4 regions of the Sphingomonas sp. SRI_018 genome follow, and region 4 is predicted to be linked to each of the others. Evidence: predicted binding sites of a transcription regulator. Region 4 holds the regulator's gene; each other region holds the start of a gene.
The links. The regulator LexA, encoded in region 4, represses DNA repair genes until DNA is damaged. The targets are predictions, from matches to a motif close to GTTCCNCNCTTGTTCT.
Positions count from the first base shown of each region.

Region 1 (7,196 bases), on a different contig from region 4:
GCGCGCGCTCTCGGCGCAGGTGACCTTCGGCAAGGGGCCGCACGACCATCGCTTCACCTGCGACATCGTCGCGCATGTCATGCAGGGGCTGATCCTCAAGGGCAGCAACGACGGCCAGGACGCGCACGGCGCGTTCGAGGGCGCCGCCGACAAGATCGAGAAGCAGCTGCGACGCTACATGCGCCGGCTCAAGGACCGCAATGCCGGGGAGGCGGTCGCGGTCCAGGAGAGTCAGGCGTATGACAACGCCGGCTATACCGTCTTCAACGCGGGCGGCGAGGAAGACGTCGCCGAGGCCCCGCTGATCATCGCCGAGACCCGCGTCGACGTCCCGAGCGCGAGCGTGTCCGACGCGGTGATGATGCTCGACCTCAGGAACACCAACGCGCTGCTCTTCACCAACAGCGGCACCGGCAGCCTCAACATGGTCTATCGCCGCGGTGACGGGACGATCGGCTGGGTCGAGCCCAACCGCGCCGACTGAGCCCATCTGCCGAAAGATCATCGATGAACGACATTACCGACCTGCTCGGCCCCGACGCCGTGTTCGCGGACATGGCCGTCGGCAGCAAGCGCGCGCTGTTCACCGCGCTCGGCGCCGCTACGGCGAAGCTCTGGGGGATGGACGCCAAGCTGATCGTCGACCGGCTGGCGGCGCGCGAGAAGCTCGGCACCACCGGTTTCGGCGGCGGTATTGCCGTGCCGCACGCGCGAATCGAAGGACTGAGTGGCGTGCGCGGGCTGTTCGCCCGTCTGTCGCGGCCGATCGAGTTCGCGGCGGTCGACGATCTGCCGGTAGACCTGGTGTTCATGCTGCTGTCGCCGGCCGGCGCCGGCGCCGAGCATCTGAAGGCGCTGGCGCGCATCTCGCGGCGGATGCGCGACCGGGCGCTCGCCGACAAGCTGCGCGGCGCGGCATCGCCCGACGCGATCTACGCCCTGCTCACCGGCATCGAAGCCCGCGATGCCGCCTGAGGGGTCGTCTCCGCCCGCCGGCGCGGAGGCGCATTTCCGCGCGCTCGAATCGCTTTATGACGCGGCGCCGATCAACCGGCTGTTCGATTCGCGGATGGAGATCGTCGCGCCGGGCGAGGCGCGGATTCATTTCATCGTCGCGGAAAGCTTCTTCCATGCCGCGGGGGCGCTCCACGGCACCGCCTATTTCAAGATGCTCGACGATGCCGCCTTCTATGCGGCGAACAGCCTGGTCAGCGATCGTTTCCTGCTCACCACCGCCTTCAACCTGCTGTTCACCAAGCCGCTGAGAGCAGGACCAGTGATCGCCGAAGGCCGCTGGGTGAGCGGACAGCGGCGGGTGCTGATCGCCGAGGCGCGCCTGGTCGACGCCTCGGGCGAGGAAGCGGCGCGGGGGACCGGCACCTTCATGCGTTCGAATATCCCGCTGGCGGGGCTGCCTGGTTATCACGCGTGATCGAACGTCTGCCGAGTGGTCTCTTGGCCAAGGCGCTGATCCGCCGAGTCCATGATGCCGGCGGCAGCGCGATGGTGCTCGCGCGGGGCGACGATCAGGCCGGGGCGCTGCTGGTGCTGCTGCTCGAAAGGGGGAGCGAGCCGCGTTTCGTCGAGCGCGGAATCGGCCCCGATGGTCGTACCGCACTCATCCGAACGGGCCCGCGCGAGGAGGATGCGGAGGCGATCGCCGCCTATTGGCGCCGCCGCGTCGAGCGCGATCCCGATTTGTGGGTAATCGAACTGGATATCCCGGAAGGAGAACGATTCGTCGCTGAAACGATTGCGTTGAATTGACTTTGCTGCGCCGCGGAATGACCTACCGGTGTCATTATGTTCGCGTTGTGCCGTTCGAAGTGCGATTTCGGCCGGTGACGCAGTCGGGGGGTATCCCGATCCGTATCGAACCCGCCTCATCGAAGAGCGGGGAAGCCGCCGGATCGTGTGCCAACCGCACTTGATCGTTGTTGAATGTCGTTCGTTGCCCGCGCCGCAATTCCTGCGGCCGTTTTTCTCGTGAGCGCCGTGTTCGTCGGCACCTCGGCGCCCGGCTTCGCCCAGAAGCTCGATTCCGCGCCGCTCACTACGCTCAACGCCATCACCCTTCCCCAGGTTCCGCCCGCTCCGGCGCCCCAGGCCGCCGTTGAGCCGACCGCGACGGTTCAGACCGTCCAGCCGCAGCCTGCGATGATCCAGGCGATTCCGGCCGAGGACGAGCAGCAGCCTGTCCAGGCTGAGGACGATTTCGATTCGCTCGCCGATGCGGTCGCCGCGCAGAACACCGCGCTCGACGACGATCGCGAGCTCCAGTGCCTCGCCTCCGGCGTCTATTTCGAATCGAAGGGCGAGCCGCTCGCCGGCCAGCTGGCGGTCGCCGAGACCATCCTCAACCGCACCCGCTCGGGCCGCTTCCCCACCTCGGTGTGCTCGGTGCTGACCCAGCGCGGCCAGTTCTCGTTCGTGCGCGGCGGCTATGTGCCGACCGGCAAGGGCAAGGCATGGCAGACCGCGGTGGCGGTCGCCAAGGTCGCGCAGCGCGACCTGTGGGATTCGGCTGCCGGCAGTGCGCTTTATTTCCATGCGCGGCGGGTCTCGCCCGGCTGGCGGCTGTCGAAGGTCGCCGCGATCGGCAACCACGTCTTCTATCGCTGAGTCGTTTATCTAGGCGGCACCGGCCCGCTCCCCCACCCGGCCACCCAACGGCAGTATCTTATGGGTGGCCGGGTGGGGGAGCGGGCCGGTACCGTCTTACGGCGCACGAGCGCTTTCCAGCGTTCCCATGATGTTCTAGGAAGGGGCATGGCCAGCGCCGTGCCCCTTTCCGATTCTGCGGCCCCTCTCGTCGCTGCCGACGTCGCGCGTGGGGTGTGCCGGATGCTGCTCCGTCACGATATCGTCGCGATCGCGGAGGTGCCGCTCGACGGCGGGCGCCGTGCCGACCTGATGGCGCTGGATGCCAAAGGCGGGCTGGTGATCGTCGAGATCAAGGTATCGCGGGCCGACCTGCTCGGCGACGCCAAATGGACCGACTATCTGGGGCATTGTGACCGCTTCTACTGGGCGGTGCCGGAGGGTTTCGATGCGAGTCCGCTCGACGGGCCGGGCTTCCTGCCCGAGCGTTCCGGGGTGATCGTCGCCGACCGCTATGACGCGGCGATCGTGCGTGAAGCGGCGACGGTGGCGCTGCCCGTCCATGCCCGCCGCCGCTGCACGCTCGCGCTCGCAAGACGTGCGGCGCGGCGGGTGATCGGGCTCATGGATCCGGACGCGTTCGGCGATCTCGGGGGGTATTAGAGTCGGATTCGGCCAGTTGTAGCTGTTCCCCGGCGAAGGCCGGGGCCCAGTATCGAACCGCTCGCAGCTGGGCCCCGGCCTTCGCCGGGGAACAGCTGCTTCAAGCCGGATGGATCAAACTCTGGCCCTCACCGTCCCCCCGGCGTCGTGCCGGGGTCGGAGGATCAGAGCCCCGGTCCCGCAACCCTGCGGCTGCTGCCGGCCTTGGGCGCATCGGCGAGCAGCTTGGTCAGCGCCGGCGAGCGGGTGTCGCGCGTCGCATAATCGCGCGCGGACAGACCGGCGACCACGTCGCGCTGGTCGGGATTGCCACCGGCGTCGAGCAGCCGCCGCGCCATCTCGAGATTGCGCAGCTGCACCGCGCGGATCAGCGGGGTCTCGCCCGAGGCATTGGCGAGGTTCACGTTCGCCTTCTGCTGGGTCAGCACGTCGACGCAGTCGAAGCAGCTTGCGCTCACCGCCAGCATCAGCGGCGTGTTGCCGCGCCCGTCCTGGATGTTGATGTTGGCGCCGCGGGCGATGAGGAAGCGGAGATAGGTGACGTCGCCGCGCTTGGTCACGATGTGCAGCGCCGCGTCGCCCGAATCGTCCCGGGTGTTGATGATCCGCGACCCCGGTTTGTCCAGGATCTGCGTGACCTTGTTGCCATCTGCTTCGCGTACCGCCTTCAGGAACTCGTAGCTGTCGGACATGCGCTGGGCGGGAAGCGCGGCGGGAGCGGCGAGCAGCGCGGCGGCGAGGACGAGGCGGAAAGCGGGCGACACCATCGACGAAGGATCCTGTTGAGCTTGCATGGAACCGATTAGCAGACCAAGGCTCGCGATGCCATGAACAGACGCTTACCGGCTCTCGCCCTGCTGCTCGCGCTCGCCGGCTGCGGCGGCGGCGCGGATTCGAGCGCTCCGCCGCCGCTGGCCGGGGCCCGGATCGGTGGCCCCTTCACCCTTACCGACCAGGACGGCAAACGCGTCGGCGACAAGGATTTCGCCGGCCGCTACCGCATCGTCTACTTCGGCTACACCTACTGCCCGGACGTCTGCCCGATCGACGTGCAGGCGATCGGCGCGGGCCTCAAGGCGTTCGAACAGGCCTCGCCGGCGCTGGGGGCGAAGGTGGTGCCGATCTTCGTCACCGTCGATCCCGCCCGCGATACGCCGCCGGTGCTCAAGCAATTCGTCTCCGCCTTCCATCCGCGCATGGTCGGCCTCACCGGCAGCAAGGCGGAGATCGACGCGGCGGCCAAGGCCTATGGCATCTATTACAAGCTCGAACCGCCGGCGCCGGGTGGAGGCTATCTGGTACAGCACAGCCGCCAGGCCTATCTGATGGGTCCGGACGGGGCGCCGATCGCGCTACTGCCGGCCGACAAGGGCCCTGCGGCCGTGACGGACGAGCTCAAACGCTGGGTGAAGTGACCGACGAGAAATTCTGGGAGACGCTGCCGCTCGACCGGCTCGACCGCGCGCAATGGGAAGCGCTGTGCGACGGCTGCGGCAAATGCTGCCTCCACAAGCTGGAGGACGAGGAGAGCGGTGCGCTCTACCCGACCAATGTCGCCTGCCGGCTGCTCGACCGGCGTACCGGGCTGTGCAGCGACTATCGCAACCGCCGTGCGCATGTGCCCGACTGCGTGCGGCTGACGACGCGCAACGTCGCCGACATCGACTGGCTGCCCGGCACCTGCGCCTATCGCCTGCGCGCGGCCGGCGAGCCGCTGCCGGAATGGCATTATCTGGTGTGCGGCGATCGCGAGGCGGTGCACCGCGCCGGCGAATCGACGCGCGGCTGGACGGTGTCGGAAGTCGATGCCGGCGAGCTCGAGCACCACATGATCGACCGCGAGCTGTGACGGCGATCGAGGTCCGCCGCCATCCGCGCGCGCGGCGGCTCAAGCTTTCGGTCGATCCGGCGAGCGGACGGGTACGCCTGACGCTGCCCAAGCGCGCGGCGTTGAAGCCGGCGCTGGCCTGGGCCGAGGAGCAGGCCGGCTGGATCGCCTCGCAGCGCGCGAAATTGCCCGAGGCGCGGCCGTTCCTGCCAGGGATGGTGATCCCCATCGGCGGCATCGAGGTGGCGCTGGAGCATCGCCTCGGCGCCGTCCGCACGCCGGTCCGCGAGGGTGACCGGCTGGTGTGCGGTGGCCCAGTGGAGGGTTTCGCCGGCCGGATCGCCCGCTGGCTCAAGCGCGAGGCGCTGCGGGTGCTGAGCGAGGAGACCGCGCATTACGCCGAAAGGGCCGGCGTCACGGTCGAGGCGGTCACGATCGGCGATCCGCGCGGGCGCTGGGGAAGCTGCTCGTCGAGCGGGGCGATCCGCTACAGCTGGCGGCTGATCCTCGCCCCCGCCCATGTCCGCCGCGCGACGGTCGCGCATGAGGTCGCGCACCGCGTCCATATGAACCACGGCCCCGCCTTCCATCGGCTGGTCGCCGCGCTGTTCGAGGGCGATCCCGCTGCGGCGCGCGCCTGGCTGCGCGCCCACGGCGCCCGGCTTCACTGGTTCGGCCGCTCGTCCTGAGCGCGTGGGGGAGGACGGTCGCGGTCCAGCGGCCGGGGTGTTCCCTGCTGCGACGGCGACTGGCGCGGCGGTGCCTCGCGTGAGCGGTCGCGGCCGATCGCGCGGTCGATGAAGTCCTGATCGAGCCGCTGCGGTGGCGGCTGCAATTGCTCGCCGCCGCCTTCGGGCAGCGGAGGTTGGTTCTCGGTCCCGGTGCCGGGCTCAGGGACGGCGAAATCGTCGGGCGCGGGTTCGAGCGGATTGCCGTCGGGATCGACCATCATCCCGTTGTCGGGCTGGCCGAGATAGGCCTCGTCATCGGGTTCGAGCTGCCATTCGGGCAACTTCACCTCGGTGTCGAAATTCTCGATCGGGCGATTGGCGACGGCCTTGCGCATGAAGCTGGCGAAGGCGCGCGCCGGCGCGGTGCCGCCCTGCAGGCCCGGGATCGGGCGCGCGTCGTCGCGCCCCATCCATACGCCGGTGGTGATGCCGCTGGAGAAGCCGAGGAACCAGCCGTCCTTGTTCGAGCTGGTGGTGCCGGTTTTGCCTGCCACCGGCCGCCCGATCTGCGCCGCCCGCGCGGTGCCGGTGTTGACGGCGGTCTGGAGCAGGTCGGTCATCTCGGCGGCGACATAGGGGGCGACCAGCACGCGGCTGGTGTCGACCTGATGCTGATAGATCACCTGGCCGTTGGCGGTGACGCGGGTGATCGCATAGGGCGTGACCATCACCCCCTTCTGCCCGACGCTGGCGAAGGCGCGGGTCATGTCGATCAGGCGCACGTCGCTGGTGCCGAGGACCATTGAGGGATGGGTGTTGACCGGCGTGGTGATGCCGAAGCGGCGCGCCATGTCGGCGACGGTGGTGAAGCCGACCTCCTGCCCCAGCTTCGCGGCGACGGTGTTGATCGAATAGGCGAAGGCGGTGCGGATATCGATCTGGCCGGAGAAGCGCCGCGACGAGTTGCGCGGGCTCCAGCCGTTGATGTTGACCGGCTCGTCGACGATCGCATCGTCGGGCTTGTGGCCGGCCTCCAGCGCGGCGAGATAGACGAACAGCTTGAACGCCGAACCCGGCTGGCGCGTCGCCTGGGTCGCGCGGTTGTAGATCGAGCTGATGTAATCCTTGCCGCCGACCATCGCGCGTACCTCGCCGCCGCGGTCGAGCGCGACCAGCGCGCCCTGGGCGCCGCCGGGGGTGTTGGCATCGATCGCCTGGTCTGCGGCGCGCTGCATGTTGAGGTCGAGCGTGGTCCACACCTCCAGCGGCTCGACCGTCTCGTCGATCAGCGTCTCCAACTGGGGCAGCGCCCAGTCGGTGAAGTAGCGGACGGAGTTCTGCTGCGGCTCGGGCGCGAGCTTAACTGCCTTGGGATCGGCGCTCGCCGCCTCGGCCGGCGTGATCGCGCCCGTCTCGACCATCGTCTGCAGCAC
Region 1 is NZ_JBYCZO010000002.1:71,265-78,460, forward strand. Features, by position in the region: gene hpf (ribosome hibernation-promoting factor, HPF/YfiA family) at 1-484, shown strand, start outside; gene AC2YHA_RS12235 (PTS sugar transporter subunit IIA) at 508-975, shown strand; gene AC2YHA_RS12240 (PaaI family thioesterase) at 965-1,432, shown strand; gene AC2YHA_RS12245 (DUF1491 family protein) at 1,429-1,767, shown strand; gene AC2YHA_RS12250 (cell wall hydrolase) at 1,987-2,622, shown strand; gene AC2YHA_RS12255 (MmcB family DNA repair protein) at 2,770-3,264, shown strand; gene AC2YHA_RS12260 (ankyrin repeat domain-containing protein) at 3,429-4,031, opposite strand; gene AC2YHA_RS12265 (SCO family protein) at 4,092-4,679, shown strand; gene AC2YHA_RS12270 (YcgN family cysteine cluster protein) at 4,667-5,113, shown strand; gene AC2YHA_RS12275 (M48 family metallopeptidase) at 5,110-5,781, shown strand; gene AC2YHA_RS12280 (PBP1A family penicillin-binding protein) at 5,757-7,196, opposite strand, start outside.
Region 1: the regulator LexA is predicted to act here: its motif matches at 2,744-2,759, upstream of AC2YHA_RS12255 (MmcB family DNA repair protein).

Region 2 (7,196 bases), on a different contig from region 4:
ACGAACACCACCTCGAATGGAATGCCGGCGAGCGCCGCCTGCAGCGCGTCATAGAGCCGGCTGACGTTGTCGCGCTCGTTGAACGTCGGCACGATCACCGAGAGGATCGGTATGGGCGCCGGTGAAAGGTTCGACGCGTCGATCTTCGATTCGGCCATCGGGCTGCTGCTCATCGCGGCGGCCTTTAGCCGATATCGGCGGGAAGGCCATATGCCCCTGAAAGCATTAAGGTCTTCCTGAGGTGATGCGCCGAATGGCCGGTTCAGCTCGCCTGCCGCTTGTTCGAATCCTCCATCAGTGGAAGTCATGGCTGCGGATCGGAATCGAATCTTCGTCCCGCCGGCTGCGCCAATGATTGCCAGGACGGGGGGGCTGCGGGTGCCGGGGCGGACCATCGCTGGCCGCGCCGTCACCGGGAGCGGCAAGGCGCGGCAGGTCGATCGCGCCGACCTCGCGCAGCATGTCCGAATAGTCGACGATGCGGTCGACGATGATGTGGATCACCTCGCCCTCGCGCTGCACCTCGCCCTGTACGCCGATCATCGTCGCGGTCATGATCGTGCGGCGCTGCGCCTCGAACCGGTCGCGCCACACGATCGCGTTGGCAATGCCGGTCTCGTCCTCCAGCGTGAGAAACAGCACGCCGGTGGCGGTGGCCGGGCGCTGGCGCACCAAGATCACGCCCGCAACTTCCACCTTACGGCCGGACCGTACCTGCTTGAGCCCCGCGGCAGGCGTCACGCCCAGCAGATCGAGCCGGCCGCGCAGGAAGGACACCGGATGCGCGCGCAGCGAAAGCTGGATGGCGCGATAATCCTCCACCACCTCGCGCCCTGCGGTCAGCGGCGTCAGCGCAACGCTGGGTTCGCGCCGATCGGCGAGCCCTAGCGGCATCGGCTTCTCGCCGAGCGCGCGCACCGCCCAAAGGGCCTGCCGCCGGTCATGTCCGAAGCAGCGGAAGGCATCCGCCCGCGCCAGCCGCTCGAGCACCGCGGGCCTGACCCCGGAGCGTCGCCACACGTCCTCGACCGAGGTGAAGGGGCCGGCGGCACGCGCTTTCAGGAGTCTCTCCTCGACATCCTCCTTGCCGACCCCGCTCACGATCCTGAGGCCGAGCCGAAGCGGCGCAAGCGCCGCCCATTCCTCGTCGGTGCCGTAGAAGCCCGGATGCCTCTCGCGTCCCGTAGCCCGCGCCGCGGGCGCCAAGCACGTGTCCCATGCGCTCGCGTTGACGCACGGCGGCAGGAACTCGACCCCATGCTCGCGCGCATCGCGGACGATCTGCGCGGGGGCGTAGAACCCCATCGGCTGCGCGTTGAGCAGCGCCGCGCAGAACACGTCGGGATGATGCGCCTTCATCCATGACGAGGCATAGGCGATCTTGGCGAAGCTGGCGGCGTGGCTCTCGGGGAAGCCGTAGTTGGCGAAGCCCTCGATCTGCTTGACCATCCGCTCCGCGAAGTCGAGGCTGATGCCGTTCCTCAGCATGCCCTCGATCAGCTTGGGCCGGAACTCGCCGACGTTGCCGGTCGCCTTGAACGTCGCCATCGCCTTGCGCAGCCTGTCCGCCTCGCCGCCGGTGAAGTCGGCGCCGACGATGGCGACCTGCATCGCCTGTTCCTGGAACAGCGGCACGCCCAGCGTCTTCTTGAGCACGGCCTCCAGCTTTTCGGACGGATATTCGACCAGATGGGGATTCTGCCGGCGCTTGAGATAGGGGTTCACCATGTCGCCCTGGATCGGTCCGGGCCGCACGATCGCGACCTGGATGACCAGGTCGTAGAACTCCTCGGGCTTCATCCGGGGCAGCATCGACATCTGCGCACGGCTCTCGATCTGGAAGACGCCGAGCGTGTCGGCCTTGCGGATCATGGCGAAGGTCGCCTGGTCGTCGTCCTGGAATTCGGGGCTGTCCAGCGTCATCGGGCGCCCCTTGTGCTCGGCCATCAGTTCGAACGCGCGGCGCATGCAGCCGAGCATGCCGAGCCCCAGCACGTCGACCTTCATGAAGCCCAGCTCCTCGATGTCGAGCTTCTCCCACTCGACCACCCAGCGGTCGGGCATGGCGGCGGGTTCGATCGGGATCAGCGTGTCGAGCCGGTCACGCGTGAGCACGAAGCCGCCCGGATGCTGCGACAAGTGCCGCGGCATGCCGACCAGTTCGTTGGCGAGCTCGATCGCCAGCGCGACCCGCGGATGACCGGTGTCGACGCCGAGCGCCCGGCTGTGCTTCTCCTCGATGCCGTCGCCTGAGACGCCCCAGACCTGCCCCGCCAGCGCGCCGGTCAGGTCCTCCGACAGGCCCAGCGCCTTGCCGACCTCGCGGATCGCGCCGCGCGAGCGGAAACGGCTGACCACCGCGGTCAGCGCGGCATGGTTGTGGCCGTAGGTCTCGTAAATCCATTGGATCACCTCCTCGCGCCGCTCGTGCTCGAAATCGACGTCGATGTCGGGCGGCTCGTGACGCTCCTCGGAGATGAAGCGCTCGAACAGGAGGCCGCGCTCGATCGGGTCGATCGAGGTGATGCCGAGCACGTAGCAGATCATCGAATTGGCGGCCGATCCGCGGCCCTGGCAGAGGATACCCTCGCTCCGCGCGTAGCTGACGATCGAGTTCACCGTCAGGAAATAGGGCGCATAGCCCATCTGCCGGACCAGGGAGAGTTCGCGGTCGAGCAGCGCGCGATAGTCGGGCGGCACCTTGCCGCCGAACGTCCGGTCGAGCGCGTTGTGGGCCAGCCGCTCCAGCGCCTCCTGCGGCGTGCGGCCGGTCATCACGATCTCGTCGGGATACTGATAATCGAGATCGCGAGGATTGAAGGTGCAGCGCTCGACGATCGCCTCGACCGCGTCGAGCGCCTCGGGGAAGCGGGCGAAGCGGCGGGCCATGTCCTCGGGCGTCTTGAGATGGCGGTCGGCGCTGCGCTCGCGGCGGAAGCCGAGCTCGTCGATCGTGCATTTCTCGCGGATCGCGGTGACCACGTCCTGCAGCATCCGCTTGTCGGGCGTGTGGTAGAGCACGTCGCCGGTTGCGAGCGGCGTCAGGCCATGGCGGCGCGCAGCCTCGGCGAGATTGTGGAGACGCAGGGCCTCGCCCGGTCGGCGGTGCGGGGTCAGTGCGACATGCCCGCGTGTCCCGAACACGTCCGCCATCCAGCGCAGCGACAGGGGATCGCCCTCGTCCGCCATCCCCGGCACCAGCGCGCCGACCAGCCCTTCGCTCGCCTCGGTGACGTCCTCCCAATGAAGGAAACATTTCCCTTTCTCACCGCGCTTGGGATCGGCGCGCAGCTTGCCCTTGGAGAGGAGCCGGGTCAGCCGCGACCAGGCCGCCCGATCTTCCGGCCACACCAATATCGAGGCGCCGTCGACGAGGTCGAGACGGCAGCCGGCGACCATGCGGATCGGGCAGCCCTGCTTGGTGATCGCCTCCGCCGCGACCAGTCCGCGCACGATCCCGCCCACCGAGTTGCGGTCGCAGATGCCGAGCGCCGGCATCCCCATCAGCGCGGCCGTCGAGAACAGCTCCTCCGCCGACGACACCCCGCGTAGGAACGAGAAATGGGTGGTCACCTGAAGCTCGGAATAGGTCATCCGAACACGCCGTGCATGAACCAGCGGAGATCGCCGCTGGCAGTTCGCTCACCGTCGCCGCGCCGATAGAGCCAGAAGCGCGCGCCGGTTTCGTCCTCGACCCGGAAATAGTCGCGCACCGAATGCCGCTCGGACGGGCGGCGCCACCATTCGCCCTGGATGCGCTCGGGGCCGTCGGCGCGGATCACGCGATGGGTGACGCCGCGCCAGGTGAAGCGCCGCGGCGGATGGTCGGGCAGCTCGTACAGGACGTTGTCGACCTCCTCGGGCCGCGCCAGCAGCCGCGCCGGCCGTGGCCACAGCGGCGTCCAGGGATCGAGCGGCCCTAGCCGCTTCAATCGCGCGACGTCGTCGATTGGCGGCTCGGTGCCCGTCCGGCCCGGCGGATCGAGCGGCGGAGCGACCGCGACGCTGCGCTCGGGAACGTCGCTCTCGATCGGCTCGGTGCGCCAGATGCGGGCGCCGCGTGTCGTCAGCGTGTCGATCAGCGGGGCGAGATCGGGGGCGGTCTCTTCGTCGAGCCGTTCGGCGAAGGATTGGGGTTCCAGCGGGTCGGTCGCACGGACGACGAGCGTCATCGCGTCGATGCCATAGCCGGGCTCGACGCTCTCGATCCGGCGGACGAGCAGTTTGAGGATGTGTGCGCCATCGCGGCTCGGCCGAGCGAGGCCGATGCGGATGCGTTGCGGCACATGGTCGACCCGCTCGGCGATCAGCTCGATGCGGCGCGCGCCGAGCCCCTCGGCGGTGAGCGCCTGGGCGAGGCAGGGGACCAGCACACCGAGCCAATGCTCGATCGCCTCGGCTGTGGCGATCGGCTCGGCGAAGCGCTGGACGACGGCGATCGTCTCGCGCGGGACGATGGGATCGACTGGCTCGGCGATACGGCCCAGCGCCTGATCCAGCCGTGCGACCAGCGCGTCCCCTAGCCGCCGGGCGAGCGGCGCGCGCGGCATGGTGACGAGCTGGCCGATTGTGTCGATGCCGAGGGTACGCAGCAGATCGAGCTGAGCTTCGTCGAGTCGCAGCGCGCGCGGCGGCAGCGGCGCCAGCATCGTCGCCTGCTCGCCCGGCGGGCATAGACAAATCCGCGGCCCGTGGCGGGCGAGCGCATGTGCCGCGCCCGGCGTGTCGGCGATTGCGATCCGCGCGGTGAAGCTGAAATGCGCGAGCAGCCGGATCAGCTGCCGCGCCATGTTCTGCTCGCCGCCATGAAGGTGCGCGACGCCGGTCATGTCGATCAGCAGCCCGTCGTCGCCGTCGAGCCAAACGGTCGGCGACCAGCGCCGAGCGAGCAGGGTGGCGAGACGGAGCATGTCGGCGCGGTCGCCTTCAGGATCGGCATCGCGCACGACCAGTCCGGGATTGAGCGCTCGCGCGGTGGTGAGCGCCATACCGGGAGCGATGCCTACTGTCCGAGTTTCGGGTGAAGCCGCAGCGATCAGGATGCGGCTGCCGACGCGGTGGGATGTGACCAGAAGCTCCTCCCCGACACGGGGAGGGGAACCATTCGTCGCAGACGAATGGTGGAGGGGGCCCTCCACCTCGGTCACCGCTCGTGGCTGGGCCCCCTCCACCACTCGCTTCGCGAGCGGTCCCCCTCCCCATGCCGGGGAGGAGCTGTTCTCCAGTGCCCATCTCGCCCCCGGCCGCCAGCTGCCTTCCCGCGAAGGAACCGACGCCGGCGTTCGCCCGCCCTCAGGCGGCGGCGCGGCGGCGTGTGTCGGCGCGGCCCGCCGCAGCCGTTCGATCGGCCAGTGCGGCAGGTAGAGCGCAGCGACCCGTTTCATCGCAAGCCTCCACGGTCCAGTTACCCGGCTCGCCCCCGCGCTGGCGGGTGAGCTCGATCCGCCAGCGTGCCCGCCCCACGCCCTCCACCGGCAGCGGTGCCGACGGCGCGCTCGCCACCCGCCAGCGCGTCACCGCCGCCGAGGGAGGCCCGAGCGGATCGGCGCCGGCGCGGCCATGGCGCCTCATGAGCAGCGCGATCGTCCGTCCGCCCTCGGCGGCGAGCTGGAGCCGCCGCGTCGCCGCCATTTCGGCGCGCTTGATCTCGCCGATCACCGCGCCGAGCCCGCGATGCCTGAGCCCCTCCTCCATGATGGCGAGCAGGTCGGCATCGTCCTGAGCCTCGGCATAGATCAGCCGGTGCGGCGCCAGCCCAGCCTGCGCCAGCCCCGGCGCGAACAAATCGCGGCGCCGCACCACCCACAGCACTGGGCCCCAGGCGCGCGCGGCGATGCCGGCAAGGAACAGGGTCGCCGCGGCATCATCCCCCAGTCCCGGCGATGCGGCGGCGACCTCGTGCAGCGCGTCTAACCTCAGACCCCCATCGGTCAGCGCCGCATCGACCGGCGCCATCCCGAACGGCAGCGCCGGCCGCCGGCGGAAGCCGCCGCTCTCCAGCCCGCGAAGCTCTTCGCGCAATCGGGCAAGGACCTGGGTTCTGGACAAGCTCACGACTCGGGCAATGACGAATGTTCGTATTTTGTTCCATGCAGCCGGCGAGTCAAGCGACGACGAGATGCCCCGACGAAGTCACGAGCGGCTCTGGACCCTTTGTCATCCTGCGGGCACAGTCGGGCGCATCAGGGGGATTTTCGATATGACCTTTCGCTTGACGCTTGCCTTGCTCGCCACGACCTCGCTCGTCATGTCCGTCACCGCTTCCGCTCAGACGCCCGCCCCCGCTGCCGCGAAGGTGGACGCCTCGCCGCTCACCGCGCCCTGGCCGGGGCCGCACGGCGGCGTGGTGCCATGGGACCGGATCAAGCCGGCGATGTTCCCGGCTGCGTTCGAGACGGCGATGGCCGAGTGCCGGCGCGAGATCCAGGCGATCCGCGACAAGCGTTCCGCTCCCACCTTCCAATCGATCATCGAGCCGCTGGAACTCAGCTGCGACACGCTCGACCGGGTGATGGCCGCCTGGGGCGTCTACACCAGCAATCTCGCCACCAAGGAGGTGCAGGACCTCGACCAGGAATGGAGCCCGAAGCTCGCCGCCTTCTATGATGAGATCACGCTCGATCCCTTGCTGTTCCAACGGGTGAAGGCGGTCTACGACACGCGCGCCAGCCGGAAACTCGACCCGCAGCAGCTCCGCCTCGTCGAGCGCACCTATCGCAGTTACGTGCGCTCCGGTGCAGCACTCAGCGAGGCGCAACGCGCCGAGGTGACCCGCATCAATCAGCAACTCGCCGGTGCCTTCGCCGAGTTCAGCCGCAAGCTGCTCGCCGACGAGGAGACCTGGATCGTCCTCGACGACGCGAAGCAGCTCGACGGGTTGCCCGACAGCGTCAAGGCGGCGATGCGCGCCGCCGCCGAGGAGCGCGGGCTTGCCGGCAAATGGGTGGTGGTCAACACCCGCTCCTCGGCCCAGCCCTATCTCATGTACGCGACCGACCGGGCCATGCGCGAGAAAGTGTGGCGTGCGTTCGTGAACCGCGGCGACAACGGCGACGCCAACGATACCAAGTCGACCATCGCCACCATCCTCAAGCTCCGCCAGGAGCGGGCGAAGCTGCTCGGCTTCAAGAACCACGCCTGGTACCGGATGGACGACACCATGGCCGAGACCCCGGCCAATGCCATGGCGCTGATGA
Region 2 is NZ_JBYCZO010000002.1:150,181-157,376, forward strand. Features, by position in the region: gene AC2YHA_RS12645 (glycosyltransferase) at 1-173, opposite strand, end outside; gene AC2YHA_RS12650 (error-prone DNA polymerase) at 295-3,594, opposite strand; gene AC2YHA_RS12655 (DUF6504 family protein) at 3,591-5,147, opposite strand; gene AC2YHA_RS12660 (ImuA family protein) at 5,293-6,021, opposite strand; gene AC2YHA_RS12665 (M3 family metallopeptidase) at 6,200-7,196, shown strand, end outside.
Region 2: the regulator LexA is predicted to act here: its motif matches at 6,074-6,089, upstream of AC2YHA_RS12660 (ImuA family protein).

Region 3 (7,196 bases), 490 kb from region 4:
CGGTCGACAGTCCCAGCATCTGCATGATCGCCGAGCTCGCGATCACCGTGAACAGCCCGGCGAACACGAACATCTCGCGCTCGCCCAGGTTGCCGATCAGCCGGAACAGCGGACGCAGCAGGAAGCGGCCGGCGAGCACCAGCCCGACGATCGCCGCGACCGTATAGACGAACAGCACCCATCCCGGTGGTCCGGCGGCGTCGGCGGGATTGCGGCTCATCGCGGCGATGATCGTGATCATCGGCACGATCGACAGGTCCTGGAACAGCAGGATCGAGAAGGCACGCTCCCCGAATGGCGTGCGCAGCCGCCCCGCCGACTGCAGCATCGGCAGCACCTGCGCGGTCGAGCTGAGCGCCAGCGGCAGGCCCAGCGCGAACGCAGCCGCGACCGAGAATTTCGCGCCGAAGCCGATGATCGCGGCGATCGCCAGCCCGCACAGCACGACCTGGAGCAGCCCGAGCCCCAATATGTCCTGCTTCATCCGCCACAGTCGCGACGGATTGAGCTCGAGCCCGACCAGGAACAGCAGCAGGGTGATGCCGAGCTCGGAGAACTCCATCTTGGTCTCGGCCCCGCCGACGAGACCGAGCAGCTGCGGCCCGACGACCGCGCCCGCGACAAGATAGCCGAGGGTCGCCCCCAGCCCGAGCCGGCGGAAGATCAGCACGAACACCAGCGCGAAGCCGAACATCGGCACCATGTCGCGCAGGAGCCCGGCGGTGGCGTGCGCCCCTTCGCTCATCGGCCGGCGCCCTGGCGGGCGGCATCGGCAACGGCCTCGAAGGCCAGACGGATCGAGGGATGCCGCGCGCTGTGCGGCAGCGCCGGCGCGAGCAGATCGAGTCCCGGCCAGTCCGGCGGCGCATCGCGCTCGCCGGCAAGCCACGCGGTCAGCGCATCGCGCGCCTCCTCCAGCTCCGCGACCGACCGCCCCACCGCATGGCTCGCCATCAGCGACGCGGACGCCTGCCCCAGCGCGCAGGCCCTCACCACCATCCCGATCGCCGAGACGCGGCCCTCACCGTCGAGGTCGACATCGACCGTCACCCGGCTCCCGCAGATCGGCGAGCGTTTCTCGGACGACCCCATCGGCACCTCCAGCCGCTGCTGAAAGGGTACGCCGGCGGCGAGGCGAAGGATTTCGGTGTTGTAGAGCGGCGCGTTCACATCCGCCATGTAGGCGGCAAATCCGCCGCCGCCCAGCCCCTCATCCGGCTGCGATCATGAAACGGAGATTGACGCTCCTGCCCGTCGATCTACCTCTTGCGCACGAAGGGTCGAGGGAGCGGATGACGATGAGATTGCGCTGGCTGCTGACAGGGCTGCTGTGCACACCGCTTCCCGCACAGGCTCAGCTCGTAGGCATAGGTCTGGATGCCGACGCCCGGATGGTGGATGGAGAAGTTCTGCCGCCCCCCGCACCTCCGCCGGATCGCGTGGTTTTCCTGGAGTTCCGTGACGGCCGCGCCCTGAATCGCCGTGAGGTCGAGGTACCGATCAGCTTCCAGGGACCACCCTCGGCAATCGCCTTCACGCGAGACCGGCGAACCGCCTTCGTCACCGCTGCAACCGGCCGCACGCCCGCGCAGCCGGACAAGATCGGCCCGGCGGACCTGCTCACCGTCGTCGATCTCGCCGGGGCGCAACCGCGCGTCGTCCAGACGCTCCACCTCGGCGCCTCGCCCGCGTCGCTCGCACTCAGCCCGGATGGCTCGATGCTCGTCGTGCCGCACGCCGACGACGACAGCGCCACCATCCTGCGCGTGACCGGCGACGGCCATGCCGCGATCGTCGAACGCGTCCGCTTCGCCAAGGGCGCCCGCCCCCTCTCCGCGGCCTTCCTGCGGGAGATCGCGTGCTGATGACCTTCGCCGGGCAGAACGTCACCCGCCTGTTCGCGGTGGAGGCCGGCCGCCTGAAGCCGGAGCCGCTCGCGGAGCTGAGCGCCGGCGTCTATCCGGCCGCGCTTGCGGTCTGCGGGAACAGCGGCCTCGCCGTCGTCGCCAACTACGGCGTAGTAAGCGGCGATGCGGACACGATCAGCCTCATCGACCTCGCCGGCGAACGCCCTCGCGTGATCGACACCGCGACGGTCGGCCCCGCACCGGAGGGCGTCGCCTGCTCGCCCGACGGCCGCCACGTCGCCGCCGCGATCCAGAACATGAGCACCGTCGCCGCGACCGATCCCCGCTACGCACCGGCGAGCAAGATCATCCTTCTCTCGATCGAAAACCGCCGCCTGACCCGCCACGCGGAAGCCGACCTCGGCGCCTGGTCGCAGGGGGTCGCGTTCGTCGAGGGCGGCGCGACGCTGGTGGCCGAGAGCATCGTCGACACGTCGCTCCATGTCTTTCGCGTCGTCAATGATCGGCTGCAGGCAGCCGGACCACCGATGCGTTTCGAAACCGGCGGCCCCGCGTCGCTCGGCGTCTCGCCGGACTAAAAGGTCGGATGGCCTTGGGAGGTCAAAGCTCGGTCACCCGATCCGCCCGGAGTTCCGAAGCCCGGCCGCGGACATGCTTTCCGCCGCTCAATGCGTATTCCCCGCCCCGCTCGCATTCTCCGACGCGCTGAAGCCGGACGCCTCGAACACCGGCTCGCCCCGCCGCCGCTTGTCGACGAAATCCGCGATGCTGGCGCTGGTCGCGTTGAGCAGCGGATAGGTGCGCGACGTCGTGATCCACGCGGGCCGGCGCTTGGCGCCGCCGCCGATCGTGTCGATCACCAGCACCACCAGCAGGAAGCCGAGGCTCGCCAGGATCAGCCCCTTGAGCGCACCGAAACCGAACCCCAGCGCCCGATCGACCGGCCCCAGGACAGAGCTGCGCGTCCGCGATCCGATCGCATTCGCCACCAGCCGCCCGCCGAACCAGGTCACGCCGGCGATGATCGCGAACGCCAGCGTCGCCGCCCCCGCCGCGGTTCCCACCACCCCGGCGAACAGCGTGGAAAGGGGCGTGTGGAACAGCTTCAGCGCGAACACGACGAAGATCCACGCCATCAGCGACAGCACTTCGGTGACGAAGCCGCGCAGCAGTCCCAACACCGCTGCCCCGCCAACGGCAATCAGCACAACGATGTCGAGTGCGGTCAGGCCCATATGATCGATTCCCGTCCCCCGCCGCCCGCGCCACGCGAACCGGCTTTCCCGCTCCGCTATCCCCGCCCCAGCAGATGGTCAACGAACCGCCCGAGGTTGCCGAAGCTCGCGACCTCCACCGCCGCGCCTTCGCTTCCCTGCTTGGCCGGCACCAGCGCCCGGCCGAATCCCAGCTTCGCGGCCTCCTTGAGCCTGAGCGCGCCATGCGCCACCGGCCGCACCTCGCCCGACAACGCGATCTCGCCGAACGCCACCGCATCCGCCGCGATCGGCCGCTCGCTCAAGGCGGAGACCAGCGCCGCCGCCACCGCCAGGTCCGCCGCCGGGTCCTGCACGCGATACCCGCCCGCGATGTTGAGATAGACCTCGCACGAGGAGAAGCTGAGCCCGCACCGCGCCTCCAGCACCGCCAGGATCATCGCCAGCCGACCCGAATCCCAGCCCACCACCGCCCGCCGCGGCGTCGCACCGGACGCGAGCCGCACCGTTAGCGCCTGCACCTCGACCAGCACCGGCCGCGTGCCCTCCAGCGCCGGAAACACTACCGTCCCCGCCACCGTCTCGTCACGCGCGGTGAGGAACAGGCTGGAGGGATTGGCGATCTCGCTGAGGCCCCCCGCCTCCATCGCGAACACGCCGATCTCGTCAGTGCCGCCGAAGCGGTTCTTGGTCGCACGCAGGATGCGATACTGGTGGCTGCGCTCGCCTTCGAAGGCGAGCACGGTGTCGACCATATGCTCCAGCACGCGCGGGCCCGCGATCGTGCCGTCCTTGGTGACATGCCCGACCAGCACCAGCGCCGTCCCCCGCTCCTTGGCGAAGCGGATCAGCTCCTGCGCGGAGGCGCGCACCTGGCTCACCGTCCCCGGCGCGCCCTCGATCAGGTCGGAGTGCATGGTCTGGATCGAATCGATCACCAGCAGCGCCGGCGCCGCGCCTTCTCCCAGCGTCGTCAGGATGTCGCGCACCGACGTCGCCGCAGCGAGCCGTACCGGCGCCCGCCCGAGCCCCAGCCGCTGCGCTCTGAGGCGCACCTGATCCGCCGCCTCCTCGCCCGACACATAGGCCACCGCGCGCCCGGCGAGCGCCAGCCGCGCCGCCGCCTGGAGCAGCAGCGTCGACTTGCCGATCCCCGGATCGCCGCCGATCAGCGTCGCCGACGCTTCGACGAAGCCTCCACCCAGCGCCCGGTCGAGCTCGGCGATCCCGGTCGCCATCCGCTCGGGCAAGGGAATCGCGGTGTCGAGCCCGCTCATCTCGATCGCCCGTCCGCCCGACTGCAGGTTGTGGCGCGCCTGGAACGGCGTCACCACCGCGCCTGCATCCTCGACCAGCGTGTTCCATTCCCCGCAATCCGCGCATTGCCCGGCCCATTTCGACGAGACCGATCCGCACAGCTGGCAGACGTAGCGCTTCTGGGGTTTGGCCATGCGGAGCGGCTTAGCCGAACCGGAACGATAAGGGAACATGGCAAAGCGGCGCCTTCCCTGCGCGGCAGGGGTAGGCTATGCACTGCACGCTCATTCAGGGAGAGCGTCATGCGGTCGATCCTGGCCTTTGCCCTATGTCTCTCACCGGCGGCGGCGAACGCGCAGGACGTCTGGGGATGGAGCGTGCTCGTCCCGTCCTACACCGGCACCGACACGCTCGGGCTGCACCTGCGCGACCGGATGAACCGCGCCGATCGCCCGGGCCCGGCGCAGCGCGAGGAGCGGCGCCCGGCCGCCAAGGCGCCCGCCGCGACCTTCCGCTATGCACCCTCGCGTGAGCGCCGCGCCGCCAACCTCGCCCGCTTCGTCGAAAGGAGCCGGGCGATCGATCCGAAGGGCGCGGACGGGCTCGCTCAACTGTTCGCCCAGGGCGACATCATCGAGCGGATACGGCCGGAGCTGGCGAAACATGGCCTCAGCGTCGACGACGTCGCCGATGCCTATGCCGTGTGGTGGATCAACGCCTGGCAGGCGAGCCGCGGCCTGTCCGGCGACGTGAGCGATGCCGCCACCGCTTCGGTGCGCCGTCAGGTGACCGAGGCGATGGCCGCGACGCCGGCATTCCGCAGCGCGGGCGACGCCGCCAAGCAGGAAATGGCGGAATCCTTCCTCATCCAGGCGGTGCTGCTGGCAGGCGCCGTCGAGCAGTCGAAGGGCAACCGCGCGCAGCTGGACGCGGTGAGCCGGGCCGCGGTGCAGGGCGCGCACGGCATGGGGATCGACCTGCCTGCGATGACGCTGACCGACGACGGCTTTGTTCCCGCCGATCAGGCCGGCGCGGCCTGGCCTCGGCCCGACGGAGAGCCGGTCGAGCTCGCCCGGCGATAGGGCGATCGGTCGCAGGACCATCGACATAGCGCGGCGCGCCCCACCCGATACCCTCTCGCCGGCGCGGCACCCGCCCGCGCTTCGGGGTGGAGTTCGCGCGGCGCGGGCGCTATCGGCGCGCGCCATGCACCCTTCCGACCTTCGCGTCGCCATGTTCAGCGGCAACTATAACTATACCCGCGACGGAGCGAACCAGGCCCTCAACCTGCTGGTCGGCCATCTGCTCGAGCGGGGCGCCGCGGTGCGCGTCTATTCGCCGACGATCGATCCGCCCGCCTTTCCGCCGACCGGCGACCTCGTCAGCGTGCCGAGCTGGACGATGCCGGGCGGCCGCAAGGAATATCGCGTCGCGCGCGGCCTTCCCGCCCGGACGCAGCGCGACCTCGCCGCCTTCGCACCCAATCTCGTCCATGTCTCCGCGCCGGATATCCTCGGCCATCGCGCGATCAGCTGGGCGCGACGCCGCGGCATTCCCGTCGTCGCCTCGCTCCACACCCGGTTCGAGACCTATTTCCGCTACTATCACATCGGCTTCCTCGAGCCGCTGGCGATCCGCGCGCTGACGCGCTTCTACAACCGCGTCGACCAGGTGCTGACCCCGGGCCAGTCGACCGCGGATATCATCCGGTCGTGGGGCGTCACCACCCCGATCGGCATCTGGTCCCGCGGCGTCGATCACGACCGCTTCAATCCCGCGCGTCGCAGCCTCGAGTGGCGCCGCTCGCTCGGCATCGCCGACGACGAGGTGGCGATCGGCTTCCTCGGCCGGCTGGTGCTGGAGAAGGGGCTCGACATCTTCGCCGACGTCTCGCGCGAATTGAAATCGCGCGGCGTCCCCCATCGCGTGCTGGTGGTCGGCAAGGGCCCGGCGCGCGACTGGTTCGCCGAACGCGTCCCCGATGCGGCCTTTGCCGGCTTCCAGCGCGGCGACGATCTCGGCCGCGCCGTCGCCTCGATGGACATGCTGTTCAATCCCAGCGTCACCGAGACCTTCGGCAACGTCACGCTGGAGGCGATGGCGGCGGCCGTCCCCGTGATCGCCGCACGCGCGACCGGCGCGGTCGATCTCATCGAGGAGGGCGTCAACGGCCATCTCGTCCCCCCTCGCGACGTCGGCGCCTATGCCGACGCGATCGCCCACTACGTCCGTGACGGCGAAGCCCGCCGCGCCGCCGGGGCAGCGGGTCATGCCAAGGCGGCCGCCTATGTGTGGGATGCGGTCAACCAGGTCGTGCTCGACGCCTATCTGGAGGTGATGGCGCGCAGGACGCGGGGCTGATCCCTCACTCCGCCGGAAGGACGCTCTCACCCCGCAAGGGGCAAAAACCCGCCATCTCCGGCCGCAGCCGGTACACGCGCTGCGGCAGCGAGCCGATCCGCACTGCTCCGACCACCCGATAGCGTTCCGCCAGCACCAGCTCCACCTCGCGCACCGCGGCGGGGTTGCTGTTGTCCTTGGCCGCCCGCACCACGATCGTGCCGGGACAGCGGCCCAGCACGCGCCGCAGCTCCATCAGCGGATCGACCCCGATCGCCCGCGCCTCGCGGGTCTGGCTCAGGTGGCTGCGGAACAGATAGGGCGTCAGCGTGCACGAGCGCGTGAGATGGTAAAGGATCGGCTCCGCCCCGAAGCCGAACATGCACCCCGCCGGCCGATCGCCGATCATCCGCACCAGCGAGGCGATCGCCTTCGCGTTCCCGCGCCGCTTCACATGATCGCGGACGGTAAGCCCCGCCAGCACCAGCCCCAACAGCAGCAGCGGCACCACGATCCG
Region 3 is NZ_JBYCZO010000001.1:703,911-711,106, reverse strand. Features, by position in the region: gene AC2YHA_RS03285 (cation:proton antiporter domain-containing protein) at 1-745, opposite strand, end outside; gene AC2YHA_RS03280 (iron-sulfur cluster assembly scaffold protein) at 742-1,170, opposite strand; gene AC2YHA_RS03275 (YncE family protein) at 1,299-1,865, shown strand; gene AC2YHA_RS03270 (YncE family protein) at 1,859-2,446, shown strand; gene AC2YHA_RS03265 (CvpA family protein) at 2,534-3,103, opposite strand; gene radA (DNA repair protein RadA) at 3,160-4,533, opposite strand; gene AC2YHA_RS03255 (DUF6683 family protein) at 4,642-5,421, shown strand; gene AC2YHA_RS03250 (glycosyltransferase family 4 protein) at 5,546-6,700, shown strand; gene AC2YHA_RS03245 (hypothetical protein) at 6,705-7,196, opposite strand, start outside.
Region 3: the regulator LexA is predicted to act here: its motif matches at 4,555-4,570, upstream of radA (DNA repair protein RadA).

Region 4 (7,196 bases):
CTCGAGGCGCTGGCGTTGCTGCTCGATCTGGGTGGTCTGGGTGCGCCGCTGTGGTGGCTATGCGGGCGGGCGCTCGACCTGCTGCTGTGGATCGCCCGGACCACTGCCCATGCGCCGGGCGCGGTCGCGGCGCTGCCCGCCATGCCGCGGGGCGCCTTCGCGCTGATGGTGACGGGCGGGCTGTGGATAATGTTGTGGAAAACCCGTTGGCGGTGGTGTGGATTGGCTCCACTCGTATTCGGAGCCACCTGGGCGCTGGCGACGCCGGCGCCGGACCTGATCGTCACCGGCGACGGGCGGCATCTTGCCATCCGCACGCAGGGCGGCGGGCTGGCGCTGCTGCGCGAGCGGGCGGGGGACTATGTCCGCGACGTGCTGAGCGAAGGCGGAGGCGTCGACGGCGAGTTGCCGGTGCTCGACGATGTCGCGGGTACGCGCTGCAATATCGACCTGTGCCTGACGGAGCTGGAACGGGGCGGGCGGCGGTGGCGGGTGCTGGCGACCCGGTCGGCGTATCTCGTCGATCCGCGGCCGCTGATCGCCGCCTGCCGGACGGCGGACGTCGTCGTCAGCGATCGCCGGTTGCCGCAGGGCTGTACGCCACGCTGGCTGAAGCTCGACCGCAGCTTCCTGGCGCGGTCGGGCGGGGTGACGCTGACCTTCGATCCGCCCAGGGTGAGGACGGTCGCCGCGTCCGCCGGCCGCCATCCCTGGATCCGGCCCGCCACCGTCCTGCCGCCTCGCGATCGGCAGGCCTCGGGTGCGGGTCAGTAGCGGCGGAGCAGGCCGGCGAGCTTGCCCTGCACGCGCACCTGGTCCGCCGCGTAGCGCTGCGGATCATAGGCGCGGTTGGCGGGATCGAGCCGGATCATCGCGCCTTCGCGGTAGAAGGTCTTGAGCGTTGCCTCGTTGTCGTCGATCAGCGCGACGATGATGTCGCCGTCGCGGGCGACGTCGGTGCGGCGGATCAGCGCATAATCGCCGTCGAGAATACCCTTCTCGACCATCGAGTCGCCGGCGACCTCCAATGCATAATGCTCGCCTGCGCCGAGCAGCGCGGCGGGGACCGGCAGCATCGTCGCACCCTCCAGCGCCTCGATCGGCACGCCGGCGGCGATGCGGCCGTGCAGCGGGATCTCGATCACGTCGTTCGCCGGCTGCGGCAGGCGCGAAGGCGCCGTCGGTTGGACAGTTTTGGCCGCCTTCTTCGCTTCGGGGCGCTCGGGCATCTTGATGACCTCGAGCGCGCGGGCGCGGTTGGGCAGGCGGCGGAGGAAGCCGCGCTCCTCCAATGCGCTGATCAGGCGGTGGACGCCCGACTTGGACTTGAGGTCGAGCGCCTCCTTCATCTCCTCGAACGAGGGCGACACGCCCGTTTCCGCCAGGCGATCGGCGATGAAGCAGATGAGCTCGTGCTGCTTGCGCGTGAGCATTCGGTCCCTCCGTCCAGAACAGACACGGAACGTTTATGGATTGTTCCCCGTCCTGTCAAGCGAGGTCGAGGATTTCCGCCGAGTCGCCTTCGACCGCCGCCGGCGCATGGGGCGGGCGGACGATCAGGCAGGTCGCGCGGGCGAGGGTGCGGAGCATCGAGCTGTCCTGGATGCTGGAGGCGTAGGCGCGGCCGCCGCGCAGCTCGGCGCGGAGATAGTCGGCGCGGGAATCGTTGGCGGGGAGCGGCTCGCCGAGCGGGACGGTGCGGGTGCGGGGGAGGGGATCGGCGGCGCCGGACAGGGCGGCAACCAGCGGCTTCAGGAACAGCGTGGCGGTGACGAAGGCGGAGACGGGATTGCCCGGCAGGCCGAGCACCACCGCATCCTTCAATCGCCCGGCCATCATCGGCCGGCCGGGACGCACCGCGACCTTCCAGAAGTCGATATCGGCGCCGGCGGCCTCCAGCGCGGGGCGGACGAGGTCGTGGTCGCCGACCGATGCGCCGCCGGTGGTGACGAGGATGTCGGCGTCGACCGCGGCGAAGGCAGCCGTAAGCACGTCCAGGCGATCGGGGAGGATGCCGAGCGGGACGACCGCTACCGGCAGATCGGCGAGCATCGTCGCCAGCATCAGCGCGTTGACTTCGTGGACCTGGCCGTCGCGAAGCGGTGCGCCGTGCGGCACCAGCTCGTCGCCGGTGGCGGCGATCGCGATGCGGATCGGGCGGCGGACGGCCAGCTCGGCATGGCCGCCCAGCCCCGCCAGCGCGGCGCGGGCGGGCGTGATGCGTTCGCCATTCGCAATGAGGACATCGCCCTCGGTGAAATCCAGCCCGCGTCGCCGGACGCTGCTGCCGGGGCGCAGCGGGCCCTCCCCGATGAGGTGGATCGTGCCGGCGCGGTCCTCTGCTTCCTCCTGCACGAGCACGGCGTCGGCGCCTGCGGGCATGACCGCGCCGGTGAAGATGCGCACCGTCTCGCCCGCGTCGATGCTGCCCGCATGGGGGTGGCCGGCGCCGCTCTCGCCGATCAGGCGGAATGGACCGGGGAGGTCGGCGAAGCGGATGGCGTAGCCGTCCATCGCGGAGAGATCGGCCGCAGGTTGGGTGCGGCGGGCGCGGACGTTCTCGGCCGCCCAGCGGCCGGCGGCGGCATGGAGCGATACGCGTTCGCTCGCGACCGGCGATGCGAGGGCCAGCAGCCGCGCCTGCGCCTCGGCGACGGGGAGGAGGGGAATCATCGGCCGATCCGTGGCAGGGGCTGGGACCGATCGACATCCAGATGCGTCGTGCGACCAGCTCCAAAGTAAAGGGAGACGCGCTTCATTCTTTCACTTTGCTCCACTTAATTCCGCAGCTGCGTCACGGTAGCCGGGCGGGACTCAAGCAAAGCAAATCCTATTAGGAAAGCGATTTGTCGGCCTGGTATGGCATCCATTCTGTTGACAACGGACGAGCCATTCGAGTCGGTGGCCGACTGGCAGGCGGCTGGCCGCACGGCTCTGGGAGGGCGCCGGAAACCCGCGGAAATCCGTCGAAGGTCACGAAAGTCATAGGTAGAACGGCCCCCCGTCCGGACGAGGCTTTCCGGTGCCGGGGCCGCCGAAAAGTTGACGAAATTGACTCAGGTCACGTGTTTGCGCGCCGTCCCCCCGGACACGGCGCAGAGGCGACGGAATCGCGACAGCGACGCATCGGGGACGCGACATCAGGGTGACACCGAGGCAACACCAAGGCGACGCTAACGCGACACCGACGCGACACCGACGCGACACCGACGCGACATGGGCGAGATCTACAGAATCAAAGAACGGCCCGGCGCTCGCGCGGCTCGGAGCGGGCGAGCCAAGCAGGCGAAATCCTACATTGCAAGGGCGGGCGCCTCAGGGGCTGTCGACCTTCACCCCTCCCCTCCAGGGGAGGAGTGCAAGAGCTGCCGGCGGATTGCTGAACGTCAACACACCCTAGGTTGCAAGTGGTGATGACGAGCGGGAGCCTATCCGATTCGGTTGGCGACGCAGCCATGTCGATCGGCATCCTCCCTTCCGCCAGCCTCGGCTGCCATCCCCCCTGGCAGGGGAGGATCGAAGCCGAGCCACCATCGGCGCACCGACCGCACGAACGCTGTGGCCTTTCGCCATCGTCCCGCTAGGGTCCGCCGCATGACTGCCCTACTCCAGCCCGATCGCGGCCAGGCCGCGCGTTCCATCATCGTCGTCCATCCCGACAATTGGGCCGAATGGCTTGCCGCCCAGCCGCCGCGGGTTCGCGCTACCGTTGCCGCGCATCGGCTCACCGGCAAGGCCGGCAATCGCGCGGTCCTGCCCGGCGAGGGAGCGGAGGACTGGTCGATGCTGCTGGTCTGCGACGAGGCGCCGGGCTCGCCGTGGCGCATCGCCTCGCTCGGCGAGCAGCTTCCCGAAGGCACCTATCGGCTGGCCGAGGGTGAGGTCGGCGCGGCCGGGCTCGGCTGGGTGCTCGCGCAGCATCGGTTCGATCGCTACCGCAAGGAGGAGAATGGCGTCGGGCCCCGTATCCTGCTGACCGGCGATCCGGCGGCGATCGAGGAAACCGAGCGGCTCGCCGCCGCCACCGCGCGGGTGCGCGACCTCGTCAACACCGCGGCCGCCGATCTGGGGCCCGAGGAGCTGGAGGCGGAGGCCGCCGCGCTCGCCAAGACGCATGGGGCGACCCTCACCGTCACGCGGGGACGCGAACTGGAGGCCGGCTATCCTATGGTCCACGCGGTCGGCCAGGCCGCCGCCAAGGGGCGCGAGCCGCGGCTGATCGAGATCGAATGGGGCCGGCCCGATCACCCGCGCGTGGCGTTGGTCGGCAAGGGCGTGGTGTTCGATTCGGGCGGGCTCGACATCAAGCCGTCGGCGGGGATGCGGCTGATGAAGAAGGATATGGGCGGCGCGGCACATGTCCTCGCGCTCGCCGAGCTGGTGATGCAGGCGCATCTGCCGGTGCGGCTGCATCTGTTGGTCCCGGCGGTGGAGAATGCGGTGTCGGGGGCGAGCTTCCGTCCGGGCGACGTGCTGAGGTCCCGCAAGGGACTGACGGTCGAGAACACCAATACCGATGCCGAAGGCCGGCTGATCCTGGCCGATGCGCTCGCCAGGGCGGTCGAAGCCGAGCCGGAGCTGATCCTCGATTATGCCACGCTGACCGGTGCTGCCCGCGTCGCGCTCGGGCCCGATCTGCCGCCGCTATTCGCCAACGACGATACGCTGGCCGAGGAGCTGCTCGCCGCCGGGCGCGACGAAGGCGACCCCTTGTGGCGGCTGCCGCTGTGGGACGGGTATGACGAGATGCTGAAGTCCGACATCGCCGACTTGGTCAACGCGCCGGACGGCGGCTTCGCGGGGGCAGTGACGGCGGCGCTGTTCCTGCGGCGCTTCGTGCCGAAGGAGATCGCCTGGGCGCATATGGACGTGTTCGCCTGGCGGCCGGCGGCCAAGGCGGGACGGCCGAAAGGGGGCGATGCGTTCGGCCTCAGGGCGGCGTGGAAGGTGCTGAAGACGCGCTATCCGCGGGGTTGACGCTACGGCGCTCGTGCCGGTTCCGATGCGGCGATGCCGAGGTCTTTGCAGTCCCGGCTATTTGTCGCATGACGAGCCTTGATGACCTACCAGCACATCCTGAGCGAGCGGCGCGGCGACGTGCTCGCCATCACGCTGAACCGGCCGGAACGGCTCAACGCGGCGCCGCCGGCGATGTTCGACGAGATCGGCGCGGCGCTCGAACGGCTCGACGGTGCGCGGGCGGTGCTGATCGGCGGGGCGGGGCGCGCGTTCTGCTCGGGCGCGGATGTCGCTGGTGGTGCGCTCAGCGCGGGTGATCCGGCGGAGGCGACCTATCGTGCGCTGACCGAGCATTACAATCCGGCGCTGCAGGCAATCGCGGATCTCGGCGTGCCGGTGGTCAGCGCGGTGCGCGGGCCGGCCGCGGGCATCGGGTGCAGCCTGGCGCTGGCGGCGGATTTCTGCGTCGCGAGCGAGAGCGGCTATTTCCTCCAGGCGTTCGTCAACATCGGGCTGGTGCCCGACGGGGGCGCGAGCTGGATGCTGCCGCGGCTGATCGGGCGGGCGCGGGCGGCGGAGATGATGATGCTGGGCGAGCGGGTGCCTGCTGCCAAGGCGTTCGAATGGGGGATGATCCACAAGGTGGTCGCGGACGAGACGTTGGAGGCGGAGGCGCTTGCCCTTGCCGAGCGGCTTGCCGCGGGGCCGACCGTGGCGCTGGGGCTGATGCGGCGGGGGCTCGCCCATGCGCTGGACTCCACCTACGCCGAGGCGATGCAGCGCGAGGCCGAGAACCAGCGTGCCGCGCGCCGCTCGGCGGATTCGATGGAGGGGGGCATGGCTTTTCTTGAGAAGCGCAAACCCGCCTTTCGCGGCGCCTGAAAATCTCTACATCCTGGCTCTATGGCGACTCATTCCACCAAGATGCTCATCCTCGGCTCGGGTCCTGCGGGGCTCAGCGCCGCGATCTACGGCGCGCGCGCGGGCCTGGAGCCGATCGTCGTCCAGGGCATCCAGCCCGGCGGCCAGCTCACCACCACCACCGACGTCGAGAATTATCCCGGCTTCCGCGAGGTCATCCAGGGCCCCTGGCTGATGCAGGAGATGCAGGCGCAGGCCGAGCATGTCGGCACGCGGATGATGTGGGACACGATCGTCGAGGTCGACCTGTCGCGCCGGCCGTTCCGGCTCGTCGGCGACGGCGGCGACGTCTATCTCGGCGACGTGCTGGTGATCGCGACCGGCGCGCAGGCGAAATGGCTCGGTCTCGATTCCGAGGAATCACTCAAGGGAAAGGGCGTAAGTGCCTGTGCGACCTGCGATGGTTTCTTCTATCGCGGCAAGAAGGTGGCGGTGATCGGCGGCGGCAACACCGCGGTCGAGGAGGCGCTGTACCTCACCAACCATTCGCCCGACGTGACGCTGATCCATCGCCGCGATTCCTTGCGCGCCGAGAAGATCCTGCAGCAGCGGCTGTTCGCCAATGACCGCATCAAGGTGGTGTGGAACAAGGAGGTCGCGCGTTTCCTGGGTGCCGGCGAACCGGAGGGGCTTGTCGCGCTGGAGCTGCGCGATACCGTCACCGGCGAGCTGTCGCGGCTCGACGTCGAGGGCGGCTTCGTCGCGATCGGGCACCATCCGGCGACCGAGCTGTTCCGCGGACATCTCGAGCTCGACGAGGATCACTACATCAAGGTCGAGACCGGCTCGACGCGCACCAGCGTGCCGGGCGTGTTCGCCTGCGGCGACGTGATGGACAAGGTCTATCGCCAGGCGGTCACCGCCGCCGGCACCGGCTGCATGGCCGCGCTCGACGCCGAGCGCTTCCTGGCCGAGGCCGAGTTCGAGGTCGCTCAGGCAGCCGAATAGGCGCGCACCGCCGCCAGCACGCACTCGTGCAGCCACGCCTTGTCGGCGGCGGAGGCGAAGCTGTGACTGGCGGAATCGAGTGACTCGATCGTCACCGGCGGAGGCGAGGGGAGCCGGCGCCAGGCGTCGCGGAAGGCGATGGCGGTGTTGTCGCGCTCGGCGAGCAGGATGGTCGCGGCGCAGCCGGCGAGGCCGGAGGCCATGTCAGCGGCGATCGAGCCCGCTTCCTTCGATCGACCGGTGGATACCTTTCCCAAGCCCTTGGCTAATTTGAGAAGATTGACGCCGCCGCGTGCCAGCCGCAGCCATTCGCGCGGGTCGCGGAGCTTCTCGGCATAGCGCGCGCGGATCGCCGCTGCAGCGGGGAG
Region 4 is NZ_JBYCZO010000001.1:1,188,984-1,196,179, reverse strand. Features, by position in the region: gene AC2YHA_RS05675 (ComEC/Rec2 family competence protein) at 1-774, shown strand, start outside; gene lexA (transcriptional repressor LexA) at 768-1,433, opposite strand; gene AC2YHA_RS05665 (molybdopterin molybdotransferase MoeA) at 1,489-2,670, opposite strand; gene AC2YHA_RS05660 (leucyl aminopeptidase family protein) at 3,595-4,977, shown strand; gene AC2YHA_RS05655 (enoyl-CoA hydratase-related protein) at 5,059-5,841, shown strand; gene trxB (thioredoxin-disulfide reductase) at 5,863-6,828, shown strand; gene AC2YHA_RS05645 (hydrolase 1, exosortase A system-associated) at 6,813-7,196, opposite strand, start outside.